4 regions of the Streptomyces sp. NBC_00057 genome follow, and region 1 is predicted to be linked to each of the others. Evidence: riboswitches for the same ligand, from Rfam matches in the RefSeq annotation. Region 1 holds a riboswitch; each other region holds the start of a gene.
What was found. Region 1 has a riboswitch for cobalamin ahead of OG953_RS39125 (ABC transporter substrate-binding protein). Riboswitches for the same ligand answer to the same signal wherever they lie in the genome.

Region 1 (3,662 bases):
TCCGGGGCGAGGACTCCTGCCAGCACCCGCAACAGGGTCGACTTGCCGGAGCCGTTCGGCCCGATCAGCCCGACGGTGGCGCCGGGCGGCGGGGCGAGATGGACCCCGTCGAGGATGAGGCGGCCGCCCGCCTCCCGGCTGACCCGCTCGGCGCACAGCCCCTCAGTGGCTCCACCCGTCATGTGATCCTCCGGCTGCGGTACAGGACCAGGACGAACGCGGGTACGCCGATGAGGGCGGTGACGACTCCCACGGGCACTTCCTGCGGGTCGAGGACCGTCCTGGCCAGGGTGTCGACCCAGACCAGGAAGACCGCCCCTGCCAGGGCGGTGACCGGCAGCAGCCGCCGGTGCCCGGAGCCGGCGAGCGCACGGGCAGCGTGCGGCAGGACCAGACCGACGAAGCCGATGGCGCCGACCGAGCTGACGAGTGCGGCGGTCAGCAGCGCGGTCGTGCAGAGCAGCACGATCCGGGTGCGCGCGACATGGACGCCGAGTGTGGCGGCGGCGTCCTGGCCGAACGCGAAGGCGTCGAGCGTACGGGCGTGGCCGAGGCAGATCAGCAGCGTCACGACGAGAACGGCGGAGCAGAGCCACACATCGGTCCAGCCGACCCCGCTGAGCGAGCCGAGCAGCCAGAACAGCACCCCGCGGGTCTGCTCGGCGTCGGCGGCGGTCATCACGACGAAGGAGGTGAGCGCGGAGAACAGCTGCATGGCCGCCACACCGGAGAGGACGACCCGGTCGGTCGTGCCGCCCAGGGTGTGGCTCAGCAGCAGAACCAGGGCGAACGAGCACAGTGCGCCGATGAACGCGCCGGTCGAGATCGACACCGCTCCCCCGCCGACGCCGAGGACGACGACCACGACCGCGCCGGTCGACGCACCGGAGGAGACGCCGAGGACGAACGGGTCGGCGAGCGGGTTGCGGAGCAGGGACTGCATGACGGTTCCGCACACCGCGAGCCCGGCGCCGCACACCGCGGCGAGCAGGGTGCGCGGCATGCGCAGGTTCCAGATGATGCCGTCCCGGATCGGGGTGAGCCTTGACCGGCCCCAGCCCAGGTGGGAGGCGACCGTGGACCAGACGTCGGCGACGGAGATACGGGCCGGGCCGATGGTGACGGCGACCGCGACGGACAGCACGAGCAGTGCGATGCCACAGGCCCACAGGGCTCCGCCGCGCAGCTTCCGCATCCCCGTGCCACTGCGCACGGCTGCTTCAAAGGCCCATGGCGCGTCCACCGCCGTGGCCCGTTCGGTGTCCGTCACCCCGTGAATCCGAATGTGCGCAGCCCGGCGGCGACGCGTTCCACACCCTCGACCGTCCGGATGGACGGGTTCATGGCCTGGCCGCTCAGCAGGACGTACCGCTTGTGCCTGACGGCGTCCATGTTCTTCGTGACGGGGTTGGACTCCAGGAATTCGATCTTCTTCGCGGCGCTCTCGGCGGTCTGTGCCTTGCGGGTCAGGTCTCCGATGACCAGGACGTCGGGGTTGCGGTCGGCGACGGTCTCCCAGCTGATCTGGGGCCATTCCTCATGGGTGTCGTCGAAGACGTTCTTCGCGCCGAGTTCCCTGGTGATGATGCCGGGCGCTCCGCAGCAGCCGGCCAGGTACGGGGCCTTGGAGTCGGAGAACCAGTAGAGGAGGGTGGCGTCGGAGGCGTCGACGCCCTCGGTCGCCTTCTTCACCCGGGCCCGCAGCTGCGCCACGAGCGTGTCGCCGCGTTTCTGCACGCCGAACACCTTGGCCAGGTCGCGCACTTCGTCGTACACGCTGTCCATGGTCAGCGGCGCGGTACGGGCTCCGTCGCCGCCGCCGCTGTTGTCCTTGCCGGTGCAGTCGGCGGGCGAGACATAGGTGGGGACGCCGAGATCCTCGAACTGTTCGCGGGGTGCGACGCCGCCCTTGGCGAGCGTCGACTCGAACGACGCGCTGATGAAGTCGGGTTCCTCGTCGAGGACCTTCTCCGACGACGGCCGGTTGTCCGCGATCCTGGGAACCTTGGCGTTGGCCTTCTCCAGGCCCTTCATCACCGGGTCGGTCCAGGTCGAGGTGGCGGCCAGCCGGTCGGCGAGGCCGAGGGAGAGCAGGATCTCCGTCGATCCCTGGTCGACCGGGACGGCCCGGTGCGGTGCGGCTTCGACGGTGACGGTGCGTCCACAGTTCTTCAGCGTCACGGGGTATCCGTCGGCGGAGCCGGACTTCGCGGCAGAGCTGCTCGTTCCGCCCCCGCAGGCGGTCAGCAGGACGAGTCCCGCCGAGAGCAGGGCAATGGTGCGGACAGGGCTGGCTATGGACGGCACGGAGTCCCTCTGCGTCTCGGGGCTCATGCGCGGAGCCCGCTGTACGGAGTCCTGCGCCCGGTACCGGGTCGCAGATGCCAGCAGGTCTTCGGACTCGGGCTCCTACGGACGGGACGCCTTCCCAGGACACCCGCGGGTGGTCCCAGTGGCCGTGGCCCCGCCCGTCCCCCTCACCGCTGCGCGTCAGTTCCGGATTCTCACCGGATTCCCTGACCCCTACGTGGAGTTTGACTGGCTTCGGCAAGCTATCACGAGCCTCCGCGCATCTCATGGGCGGTGTGGCCGGTGGTACGCCGGGCTGTGCTCCCGTCGCACCACCTGCCCGATGCCTATGGACGCTGAAGAGCGATCACGGCGTTGTGCCCGCCGAAGCCGAAGGAGTGGCTGACGGCGCGCCGGATGGGCTGCCGCAGGGGTTGCTCGGTGACGCAGTTGATGTCGAACTCCGGCGCCGGGGCGTCCAGGTTGGCGATCGGCGGTACGACTCCGCGCTGGAGCGTCAGGACGGTCAGTCCGGCCTCGATCGCTCCGGCCGCCCCCATGCAGTGCCCGAGTACACCCTTCGGGGCGGTGACGGGCGGCCGGTGCGGGTAGACCCGGCCGATGAGGGCGGCCTCGGTTGCGTCGTTGATCGGTGTCGCCGTGCCGTGTGCGTTGACGTGCTCGACGTCCTCGGCCACCCAGCCCGCGTCACGCAGCGCGGCCTCGACCGCGGCCTGGGCGACCGCGCCGGACGGGTGCGGGCTTGTGGGGTGGTGGGCGTCGGTGGTGGCGCCGGTGCCCGCCAGCAGTGCCCGCGGCGCGGCGCCCCGGGCGACGGCGTCGTCCGCCCGTTCCAGCACCATGACGGCGGCGCCCTCACCCATGACCAGCCCGGCACGGTCGGCCGCGAAGGGCCGGCACCGCCTGGCCGGGTCGCCCTCCGCCCGGGCCGTGGCTCCGGACCGGGCGAATCCGGTCATGGCGACCGGGTGGACGATCGACTCGGTGGCTCCGGCGATCGCGATGTCGCACTGTCCTGTGACCAGCAGATCGCGGGCGACGGACAGTGCGGTGGCGCCGGACGAGCAGGCGGTGCACGGTGCCAGGCTGGGGCCGGTGGCCCGCAACTGGATGGCGATCTCGGCCGCGGGCATGTTCGGAATGGTGAGCAGGATGCCCGACGGCGAGGTGGCATCCGGTCCGCGCCGGTCGAGTACGACGGCCTGCTCGGTCAGCGCGGCGGAACCTCCGCTGCTGGTGCCGACGACCACCGCGACCCTGCTGCCCTCCCACCGCGCCGGGTCGAGTCCGGCGTCGGCGACCGCCTCCCGCGCGGCGAGAACGGCGAACTTGACGTACTTCCCCATCCGGAA
Region 2 (3,662 bases), 5.1 Mb from region 1:
GGTGATCGCGTACAAGCTGTGGCAGCGTGACCAGCGCGCCCGCAAGGGGGGTGCTTCGGCATGAAGGACGGCGTGAACGGCGTCGCGCTCGGCGTCTTCATCTTCTTCTTCCTGGCCGTCACGGTCATGGGCTTCCTGGCGGCGCGCTGGCGGAAGGCCGAGAACGACGCCAGCCTCGACGAATGGGGCCTGGGCGGACGTTCGTTCGGCACCTGGGTCACCTGGTTCCTGCTCGGCGGCGACCTGTACACCGCGTACACCTTCGTCGCCGTTCCCGCGGCGATCTACGCGGCGGGCGCGGCAGGCTTCTTCGCCGTGCCGTACACGATCCTCGTGTACCCGCTGATCTTCACCTTCCTGCCGCGCCTGTGGTCGGTCTCGCACAAGCACGGGTACGTGACCACCTCGGACTTCGTCCGCGGGCGCTTCGGCTCGAAGGGGCTCTCGCTGGCGGTCGCCGTCACGGGCATCCTGGCCACGATGCCGTACATCGCACTCCAACTCGTCGGCATCCAGGCCGTGCTGGACGTGATGGGCGTGGGCGGTGGAGAGAACACCCACTGGTTCGTCAAGGACCTGCCGCTGCTGATCGCGTTCGCGGTGCTCGCCGCGTACACCTACTCGTCCGGTCTGCGGGCGCCGGCGCTGATCGCGTTCGTCAAGGACGGACTGATCTACCTGGTCATCGTAGTGGCGATCATCTACATCCCGATCAAGCTCGGCGGCTTCGACGACATCTTCGCCAAGGCGGGCGATGCGTTCTCCCAGACCAACCCGGCAACCGGCAAGCCGCGCGGCGCGCTCGCGCCGGGTGAAGCGGGCCAATGGGGTTACGCCACACTGGCCCTGGGCTCGGCGCTGGCGCTCTTCATGTATCCGCACTCGATCACGGCGACGCTCTCCAGCCGCAGCCGCAATGTGATCCGGCGCAACACCACGATCCTGCCGCTGTACTCGCTGATGCTGGGCCTGCTGGCGCTGCTCGGCTTCATGGCGATCGCCGCCGGGATCAAGGTGGACAACGGGCAGTTGGCCATCCCCCAACTGTTCGAGAACATGTTCCCCGACTGGTTCGCGGGGGTCGCGTTCGCCGCCATCGGCATCGGCGCTCTGGTGCCCGCCGCGATCATGTCGATCGCCGCGGCGAACCTCTTCACCCGCAACATCTACAAGGACTTCCTGAAGCCGGACGCGACCCCGGAACAGGAGACCAAGGTCTCCAAGCTGGTGTCGCTGCTGGTGAAGGTCGGCGCGCTCGCCTTTGTCCTCACCATGGACAAGACGGTCGCGATCAACTTCCAGCTGCTCGGCGGGATCTGGATCCTCCAGACGATGCCGGCCCTGGTCGGCGGCCTGTTCACCCGCTGGTTCCACCGCTGGGCACTGCTCGCGGGCTGGGCGGTCGGCATGGTGTACGGGACGGTGGCCGCGTACGGGGTCGCCAGCCCGACCCAGGCGCACTTCGGCGGGTCGTCCAAGGAGATCCCGGGCATCGGCGAGATCGGCTACATCGGTCTGACCGCGTTCGCGCTGAACGTGGTGGTGACGGTGGTGCTCACCCTCGTCCTGAACGCCGTGAAGGCACCCGCCGGGACCGACGAGACCTCCCCGGCCGACTACACGGCCGACGCGGGCGACCCGGGCGTCCGGGCGGAGCTCCCGCCGGCCACGGCGGGGGCCCCGGGCGGCGGCCACTGACGACCGCTCCCACGGCCGGATGACGGCCCGTCGCGCCCCCTTCAGCGGGGCGTGGCGGGCCGTCCGCCTGCTCCGACAGGGGATCTCACGGCTAGTCCTGTGGGCTCGACTTCTACTGCGCGACACAACATGTGGGGGCCGTCCCATCCAGCGGCCCCCACATGTATGCTCGTGCTCGCTGTCGCCGCAGGGAAATCCGGTGCGAATCCGGAACTGTCCCGCAACGGTGTATTCGGTGCACTTTTGTGCACCCGCAAGTAAGTCCGAGGACCTGCCGACAGCGCATCCGGCTCGACCGAACCGGATGCCAGACGTCCGGGCCTCGCGGATGGGCCGGTGGACGCCGCAATGAGTGCTGCCCGACGCGGGCCCGCCTCTGCCCGGCTGCCCCGCTCCCCGCCGGCCCCGAGCCGAGCGAGGGAGAGCACCACGTGACCATCGCGCCAGCCGATCCGGCTTCAGTCGCCGTGTCCGAAGCGGCCGAGTCCGAGGGAACCGCACACGACGGACCGGGGACCGCACTGCTGCGGACCCTGACCGACCTCACCGTCGATCTGCCCGACACCGACCCCGGTCGCGTCGCCGCCGCCGCGCTGCGCGGCCGTAACGCCCGGTCGGACGAGGCAGAGTTGCGCTCGCTGGCCACGGAGGCCGCCGCGGGGCTGATCTCCGAGGACCCTGCCTACTCCCGGCTCGCGGCCAGGCTGCTGACCCGCACCATCGCGGACGAGGCGGCGGGTCAGGGCGTGGTCTCCTTCTCCGCCTCGGTGGCCGTCGGGCACCGAGAGGGCCTGATCGCGGACCGTACCGCCGAGTTCGTCGCGCTGCACGCGGCCGCGCTCGACGCGCTGGTGGAGCGTTCACTGACCGACGGCGCCGACGACCGCTTCGGTTACTTCGGGCTGCGGACCCTGCACAGCCGCTATCTGCTGCGTCACCCGCACACCCGCCAGGTCATCGAGACGCCGCAGCACTTCATGCTGCGCGTCGCGGCCGGGCTCGCCGAGGACGACTCGAAGCGCGCCCTGGACGAAGTCGCGGCACTGTACGGGCTGATGAGCCGGCTCGACTACCTGCCGTCCTCGCCGACCCTGTTCAACTCCGGCACGCGGCATCCGCAGATGTCCTCCTGCTATCTGCTGGACTCCCCGCTCGACGAGCTCGACTCGATCTACGACCGCTACCACCAGGTGGCGCGGCTCTCCAAGCACGCGGGCGGCATCGGTCTCTCGTACTCCCGCATCCGCGCCCGCGGTTCACTGATCCGCGGCACCAACGGGCACTCCAACGGCATCGTGCCGTTCCTGAAGACGCTCGACGCCTCCGTCGCCGCGGTCAACCAGGGTGGCCGCCGCAAGGGCGCCGCCGCCGTCTACCTGGAGACCTGGCACGCGGACATCGAGGAGTTCCTGGAGCTGCGCGACAACACGGGTGAGGACCAGCGGCGTACGCACAACCTCAACCTGGCGCACTGGATCCCGGACGAGTTCATGCGCCGGGTCGACGCGGACGGCGACTGGTCGCTGTTCTCCCCGGCGGACGTGCCCGAGCTGGTCGACCTGTGGGGCGAGGAGTTCGACGCCGCGTACCGCGCAGCCGAGGCCAAGGGGCTGGCCCGCAAGTCGATGCCGGCCCGTGAGTTGTACGGCCGGATGATGCGCACCCTCGCGCAGACCGGCCAGGGCTGGATGACGTTCAAGGACGCCTCCAACCGGACCGCGAACCAGACCGCCGAGCCGGGCCGCGTCGTCCACTCGTCGAATCTGTGCACCGAGATCCTCGAAGTCACCGATGACGGCGAGACGGCCGTCTGCAACCTGGGTTCGGTGAACCTCGGTGCGTTCGTCGCCGACGGTGGCATCGACTGGGAGCGGCTGGACGCGACCGTCCGCACCGCCGTGACCTTCCTCGACCGGGTCGTCGACATCAACTTCTACCCGACCGAGCAGGCCGGCCGGTCCAAT
Region 3 (3,662 bases), 1.4 Mb from region 1:
CTCCAGCAGCGACACGTCGCCGCGGAACTTGTTGACGAGGTAGCCGGCGATCAGCGACTGGTCCTCGGCGTCGAGCAGCGCCGTCGTACCGAAGAACGAGGCGAAGACGCCACCGCGGTCGATGTCGCCGACGACCACCACCGGGAAGTGTGCCGCCCGTGCGATGCCCATGTTCACGATGTCCGTACGCCGCAGATTGATCTCGGCCGGACTGCCCGCCCCCTCGCAGATCACTGCGTCATACGTGCCCCGAAGCTGCTCCAGACAGTCCACGACCGTGCCGAGAAGCGCTTCCTGCCTGCCTCCGTGGTAGCCGCGTGCGCTCATCTCGCCCACCGGTCTGCCCATCAGGACGACCTGGCTGGAGCGGTCGCTGCCGGGTTTGAGCAGGACCGGGTTCATCAGCGCGGTCGGCTCCACCCGGGCGGCCTGGGCCTGCATGGCCTGGGCGCGCCCGATCTCGGCGCCCTCGCGGGTGACGAACGAGTTCAGCGACATGTTCTGCGCCTTGAAGGGCGCCACCTTGACGCCCCGGCGCACGAGCCAGCGGCAGATGCCTGCCGTGACGACGCTCTTGCCCGCGTCCGAGGTGGTTCCGGCGACCAGCAGCCCGCCGCTCATGTCCGTCTCCGTCCTGCGATCCGACGTTCTGTGATCTGAAGCCCCGTGACCTGAAGTCCTGCGGACCGAAGTCCTGCGATCCGTCGTGCGGCGAGGCCCGCACCCAGTCGTCCTGCCACACACACGCCGAGGGCCAGCGCACTCACCCGGCGCGACAGCCGTACCGCGCGTTCGATGTCCTCGGTCTCCACCGCCCGGCCCGTCGCCTCGTTGAGGACGGGGCGGTGTTCGACCCGGCCGCCGTACGCGAGGGTCCCGCCGAGCCGTACGCCGAGCGCACCCGCGAACGAGGCCTCCACCGGGCCCGCGTTGGGGCTCGGGTGCTTCGCCGCGTCGGCCCGCCACGCCCGTACCGCTCCACGTGGCCGCCCCCCGGCGGCCACGGCGAGCAGGGCTGTGAGCCGGGCACCGGGCCAGCCCGCGAGGTCGTCGAGGCGGGCCGAGGCCCAGCCGTAGCGTCGGTGGCGGGGCGACTTGTGGCCGACCATGGCATCGAGGGTGTTGGCGGCCCGGAAGCCGACGAGGCCGGGCACACCGGCCAGCGCACCCCACACCAGGGCGCCGACCACGGCGTCCGAGGTGTTCTCGGCCACGGACTCCACCACGGCACGGGCGATCTGCGGTCCGTCGAGGGAGTACGGGTCGCGCCCGCACAGATGCGGCAGACGCTCACGGGCCGACTCGATGTCACCGGCGGCCAGGGCGCCGCCGATCGCCCGGGCCTCACGCCCCAGGGACGTACCGCCGACGACGGACCAGGTGGCGGCCGCGGTCAGTGCGACGGAGGCGGCGGGGTGGCTGCGTACGGCACGGGTGATCAGCGCGGCACCACCCGCGGCGCCTCCGGCGCAGACGAGCATGTGCAGCGCGCCCCACCCGCGGTGGTCGCGCCACAGACAGCGCTCGACGCTTGCTGCGGCCCGCCCGAAGGCGGCGACCGGATGTCCCCTGCGGGGGTCACCGAGCAGCAGATCGCCGATCAGACCGGCCGTGGCGCCGTACGCGAAAATGCGGTCGGCACGCACGGCTCAACCGGCCGTTACGCCTCGAAGGACCTTCGTACAGGCGGCTCTCGTCGAGAGCGCCACAGCAACGGACGCACGGCAGCCAGGCATGGCGATATGTCCTCACTCAGGGTCCGCGCCCTGGTTCGACGTGACCGGCGACGAGAGTCTCCTGGCTCCCGGATCCGCAGTTCCCCCGGCCTTCCAACCCGCTCGCGCGTGCCGTGACTTCCGGTGTGGGGGACTGCTCCCCGGTGACAGTGGCGGGACCGCGCCGGATTCGCACCGGCTTCCTCTGCTGTCGCCGTAATTGGCTCCGGCAGTCCACCACGCTCCGCGAACGCCCGTCAACTTGCCGTTGACCTGCGACGGTGCAGTGTGCTGAGCCCCACATCGGGCCGGGCACACCACAACGGGCCGGACACACGAGGTGTGTCCGGCCCGACGGGGGAGTACGCGGAGGAGGGCTCAGGCGACGATCAGATAGATGCCGTACGCGACCGCCGCAGCGCACAGCGCGAAGCAGGCGTACGCGCCGACGCGGGCCAGCAGCAGCGAGCCGCCGGAGCCGCCCTGCGCCGCCGGTTCGGGCTGCTTGGAGAGACCGACGATGCCCAGGGTGAAGAAACCCACCAGCGCGACGGTGACGACGAGGGAGACGCCGAAGACGGAGCCGAGGGCTGCCCAGTCGATGTTCATGCTGAATCCTTAGACGGCCTGCCTAGGCGGCTGGCCTAGACGGTGGCGGGTCGCGCCGGGTCCTGGGTGGTTCCGGCCGGAGCCGGAATGGTGGTCTTGAGGTCCTGGGCCGCTGCCTGGGCCGCGGTGAGCGGCGGGCTGACGGCGGCGATGGCCGTGGTGACGACCCCCGCGGGCTCGGCGTCGCCGCCCGTCGGCGCGACATCGCCGTGGCCGACCGGCTTGCGGCGCGATACCAGCCAGATCGCCCCGGAGCCCACGACGAGCAGCGCCGCGACGACCACGACACCCCAGGTGCCCTGCTTGGTGAGGAGTTCCGCGCCCGCGCCGACCAGGCCCGCGGCCGGCAGTGTCAGACCCCAGGCGACGAACATCCGGGTGGCGGTGGACCAGCGGACCACGCCGCCCTGGCGGCCGAGGCCCGCGCCCATCACGGCGCCGGAGCAGGACTGGGTGGTGGAGAGGGAGAAGCCGAGGTGCGAGGAGGCCAGGATGACCGTGGCCGCGCTGGTCTGCGCGGCGAAGCCCTGCGGCGGCTTGAGGTCGGTGAGGCCGCTGCCCATGGTGCGGATGATGCGCCAGCCGCCCAGGTAGGTGCCGAGTGCGATGGCCGTACCGGCACAGACGATGACCCAGACCGGCGGGTTGGAGCCGGGCTGCAGGACGCCACCGGTGACCAGGGCCAGGGTGATGATGCCCATGGTCTTCTGCGCGTCGTTGGTGCCGTGGGCGAGGGAGACCAGTCCGGCCGAGGCGATCTGGCCGGCACGGTAGCCCTTGGCAGTGGCCTTCTCCTGGGCGTCGTTGCGGATCTTCCCGCCGATCCGGTACGTCAGCCTGGTGGCCAGCAGTGCGGCCAGACCGGCGACGATCGGGGCGGCGACCGCGGGGAGCAGCACCTTGGTGACGACGGTGTCGCCGTTGACCGACGACCAGCCCGCCGACATCACGGCTGCGCCGATCAGACCGCCGAACAGGGCGTGCGAGGAACTGGACGGCAGTCCGACCAGCCAGGTCAGCAGATTCCACAGGATGGCGCCGACGAGTGCCGCGAAGATGACTTCTGTCCGCAGCCCGTCCTCGTTGATGATCCCGCCGGAGATCGTCTTGGCGACCTCGACCGACAGGAACGCGCCGACGAGGTTGAGAACGGCGGACATGGCCACCGCTGTCTTCGGTCTGAGTGCACCGGTCGAGATGGTGGTCGCCATCGCGTTGGCGGTGTCGTGGAAACCGTTCGTGAAATCGAACACTAGAGCTGTCACGATCACAATCGCGAGTAGCAGCGTGATGTGTTCCATCTACCCAGGCAATCGTTCGACGTCATTGGCATGTGGA
Region 4 (3,662 bases), 7.3 Mb from region 1:
AGGGCAGAGACGGAGCTGCGGGCGGTTCTGGAGCGCGACCCGGTGGAGCACTACGCGCGGCTGATGCTCGGCCGCACGCTTGAGCGCCAGGGGCGAAGCGCGGAGGCGACCGGTCATCTGCGGATGGCGGCGGCCTTCTCCGGGGAGTTCGACGCGGACCGGGCAGGGCTCTAGCGCTCGCGTGGGCGTTCGACAGGCGGTTCAGCCACTCCGTCAGGAGGGCGCCCTCGGCCGCACCGAGTGCCGGATCCGGCGACTGCCGCAGCAGCGCGTTCAGCCGGGCCGCGGCGGACGGCACGTGGGCCTCGGACACGGCGGCCCCCGTGTCGTCCGCGTCGGCGGAAGCACCGGACACATCCGAGGTGAAGACCGCGGCATGCACGGCGTCGCGTACCCGCCGTGACACGCTCGCGTCGCCGAAGGTCGCGGGGCGGGCGACGAGCGTCAGCGCCACGCCCACATTGGCCGACATCACCATCTGCGCGGCCAGTTCGGGGGCCAGGCGCAGCCCGCCCACAGCCGCGGCCCGTTCCAGGTCCCGGGTGAGGATCTGATGGGACTCGAGGGCCGCGGCCGGTGGCGTATGCACGGCCGGTGAAGGAGGACGCGCTGCTGAAGCACTACCGGATCGACTGGGAGCAACGGACCGAGGAGTGAGTCCCCGGTCGCCCGGCCCCTTGCGGGTACGTACAGCCGCCGGCTCGGCTGCGCAGGGCACGACGACGGAACCCGCCGGGAAGCTCCCGGCGGGTTCCGATGTCTTCTGTTGGACAGTGGTGCGTCGGTCAGCCGACCGCGGTGGCAGCCCGGTTCGCCGCGGCGTTTCCGGTCCTGACGGAGTCGGTCCTCGGTACGAGAAGCCGTTCCGTCAGCCAGCCGAAGACGAGGCCGAAGGTGATCCAGGCAGTGGCCTGCACGGCGAGCGTGGCCAGGCGGAACTCCCACAGCAGGCCGGCCGGGAAGTCCTTTCCGACCTCGTTGAACGAGGGCAGGAACGCGTAGGCGAACCCGATCACGACGACGTAGGCGGCGGATGCGGTGATCGTCGCGTTCCAGTTGCCCAGGCGTGGAGCCAGCCGCTTGCCGAAGATGACGGCAGCGACGGCCAGCAGCACGCTGAGGGCGACCATCAGGAAGAACAGGGCAGTGCGTCGGCCGATCGTGTCGGGGTTGCCGACGGCCGGCGGGTTGGCCGGGTACTTCAGGAACGGCACGATGTACACCGCCAGCAGGGCCGCACCCGCGATCAGGGCGGCCGTGGCCCGCGGGCCGAATCTGCCGATCCGGCCGAGGGCGTAACAGAAGACGAGGGCGGCGATGCCGCCGATCGCCACACCGAAGACGAGCACACCGGTGGCAAGGCCGGCGGTGGACTGCATGGTGCGGCTGACGAGTTCCTCGCCGCCGCCGTGGTCATGACTGTGCGCCTCTTCGAGAGCGATGGCCGCGTCCACCCGGGACTCGCCGAGGAAGTAGGCGACGACCAGAGCGAGCGCGCCCGCGGCGAGGCCGGCCAGCATGCCACGGACGAGCAGGGCTCTGACAGATATGGAGTTCATGAGGATTTCCCCTGGATCGGACGGTACGTCAGTGACAGGGGAAGCCGAGGAGGTGGCGGCCGTCGTGGACCCACTCGTGGACACCTTCGCCGGAGATGACCGCGGTGGCGCCCTGCTCGGCGCCGACGAAGTACAGCAGTACGAGCATGAGGATGCCGAAGAAGACCGCCCAAGGGGCAATGGCCTTCAGGGAGATGGGGGTGATCGCCGGTACGGCGGCGGCGGGGGCAGCATTCTGTGCCATGGCAGAACCTCCTGAGGGAACACGCGTCCCGTTCGTGGTGCCTGAGACGAAGGTGCTGGGTCTGACTTCCCGTACGGGTACGGGTTCACAGTGGCGCGACCGTGCCGGATTCTCACCGGACTTCCGTCACACTTCGTCATGCTCATCGGACGATACCGCCTGGGAGCAGGCGCGGCCATGGTGCCGTCGGCGGGGCCGGAACGCCCGGATGCCATGGTGGGCGCACTTGAGGGGCCAGACTTCAGGGAGTTGACCCGGTCATGACGGTAAGGGTGATGTTGATCTCACCGGCGCTCAACGCCGCGCTGCGCGAGGCCCGCTTCGACGGCGATGCGCCGCTCGACGCTGTTGGGGTCCGGCGGGCCAGGGCCGCTGCGGCAGCGGTGCCTGCGGCCGACCGGTATGTCTGCGGGCCGTCCGAACGGTGCGCCCGGACCGCCGACGCGCTGGGGTTGCGTGCCGAGCACGAACTCGCGCTCCGCTGCTGGGACATGGGCCGGTGGAACGGGCGGCGGCTGGAGGAGGTGAGCGGGAGCGAGCCGGAGGCGGTGTCGGCCTGGTTGACCGATCCTTCGGCGGCTCCGCACGGCGGCGAACCGTTGCTGGAGTTCTGCGCCAGGGTCGGCCGCTGGCTGGATTCCCTGCAGCCCCTGTACGGCGACGAGGGCCGCCGTGTGTTGGGGGTCGTCGAGCCTGCGGTGGTGCGGGCGGTGATCGTACGGGCGCTCGCTCTCCCGACGGAGGCGTTCTGGCGACTGGACGTCGCCCCGCTGACGCTGACCGGGCTCAGCGGTCGGTCCGGACGGTGGAGCCTGCGCTGTGGGCAGCCGCTGTCCCCCGCTCCGGGGGACTGACGTCCTCCCGTGGCCCACAGTATGAACAACTGACGTGCCGGAACCGCTGGTCAGCGCCTACTGTGATGGTGCAGCTGGTTAGCCCTGTCCGCCGGACAGGCGCCCGCGCCACGAGGACCGGGCCGCCCGCACGCTGGAACTCCTGGCTGGTGGGCCTCGGTCCCGAGCACCTCCGCCGCCGCTCCGACCAGCTCTCCGGCGGCCGGCGCCAGCGGGTCGCCATCGCCCGCGCCCTCGCCCCCTCCCCCGGCATCCTGGTGTGCGACGAGCCGGTCTCGGCGCTCGACGCATCGGTGCAGGCGCAGATCCTGGATCTGCTGGACGACCTCCAACAGCACCTGGGAGCGGCCCTGTTGTTCGTCTCGCACGATCTGTCGGATATCCGGCGGATCAGTGACCGAGTACTGGTGATGAAGGACGCTGACGTGGTGGAGGAGAGAACGGCCGAGGAGATGTTCGACGCGCCGTGGCATCCGTACACGAAGTCGCTGCTCGCGGCCGTCGTGGCGGTCGGTACGGATGCCACCCCGCCCGGGGAACTGCTGGAGACGGGCGGGCCGGGCCCTACGCGTCCCGATACGCCTCCAGCAGGCGCAGCCAGACCTCGCTGATCGTCGGATACGCGGGGACCGCGTGCCACAGCCGGTCGATGGGGACCTCGCCCGCGACCGCGATCGTCGCTGAGTGCAGCAGTTCGCCGATGCCCGGCCCGACGAACGTGACACCGAGCAGGATCTCCCGGCCGAGGTCCACGATCATGCGGGCCCGGCCTCGGTAGCCGTCCGCGTACAGGCCGGAGCCCGCCACCGCGGCGAGGTCGTAATCGACAGCGCGTACGCGGTGGCCGGCCTCCTCGGCCTCGGCGAGGGTGAGACCGACCGCTGCGGCCTCGGGGTCGGTGAAGACGACCTGGGGGACGGCCGCGTGGTCGGCGGTGGCCGCGTGGGCGCCCCAGCGGCCGGTCTCCAGCAGCGGCACACCTGCGGCGCGGGCGGCGATCGCGGC

Region 2: linked by a shared signal. The riboswitch ahead of OG953_RS14785 (ribonucleoside-diphosphate reductase subunit alpha) and the one ahead of OG953_RS39125 (ABC transporter substrate-binding protein) in region 1 are both predicted to bind cobalamin.
Region 3: linked by a shared signal. The riboswitch ahead of OG953_RS32765 (cobalamin biosynthesis protein) and the one ahead of OG953_RS39125 (ABC transporter substrate-binding protein) in region 1 are both predicted to bind cobalamin.
Region 4: linked by a shared signal. The riboswitch ahead of OG953_RS05265 (CbtB domain-containing protein) and the one ahead of OG953_RS39125 (ABC transporter substrate-binding protein) in region 1 are both predicted to bind cobalamin.

What each region holds. Positions count from the first base shown of each region.
Region 1 is NZ_CP108256.1:8,334,985-8,338,646, reverse strand. It holds gene OG953_RS39135 (ABC transporter ATP-binding protein) at 1-182, opposite strand, end outside; gene OG953_RS39130 (FecCD family ABC transporter permease) at 179-1,270, opposite strand; gene OG953_RS39125 (ABC transporter substrate-binding protein) at 1,267-2,334, opposite strand; cobalamin riboswitch at 2,369-2,558, opposite strand; gene OG953_RS39120 (beta-ketoacyl-[acyl-carrier-protein] synthase family protein) at 2,637-3,662, opposite strand, start outside.
Region 2 is NZ_CP108256.1:3,214,483-3,218,144, forward strand. It holds gene OG953_RS14775 (DUF3311 domain-containing protein) at 1-64, shown strand, start outside; gene mctP (monocarboxylate uptake permease MctP) at 61-1,698, shown strand; cobalamin riboswitch at 1,851-1,992, shown strand; gene OG953_RS14785 (ribonucleoside-diphosphate reductase subunit alpha) at 2,130-3,662, shown strand, end outside.
Region 3 is NZ_CP108256.1:6,969,576-6,973,237, forward strand. It holds gene OG953_RS32760 (cobyric acid synthase) at 1-621, opposite strand, end outside; gene OG953_RS32765 (cobalamin biosynthesis protein) at 618-1,646, opposite strand; cobalamin riboswitch at 1,791-1,922, opposite strand; gene OG953_RS32770 (hypothetical protein) at 2,094-2,324, opposite strand; gene OG953_RS32775 (anion permease) at 2,360-3,625, opposite strand.
Region 4 is NZ_CP108256.1:1,044,886-1,048,547, forward strand. It holds gene OG953_RS05250 (tetratricopeptide repeat protein) at 1-174, shown strand, start outside; partial or broken gene OG953_RS05255 (TetR/AcrR family transcriptional regulator) at 185-598, opposite strand; gene OG953_RS05260 (CbtA family protein) at 786-1,559, opposite strand; gene OG953_RS05265 (CbtB domain-containing protein) at 1,588-1,803, opposite strand; adenosylcobalamin (AdoCbl) riboswitch at 1,849-1,941, opposite strand; gene OG953_RS05270 (histidine phosphatase family protein) at 2,064-2,657, shown strand; gene OG953_RS05275 (ATP-binding cassette domain-containing protein) at 2,723-3,268, shown strand; gene OG953_RS05280 (dihydrolipoyl dehydrogenase family protein) at 3,222-3,662, opposite strand, start outside.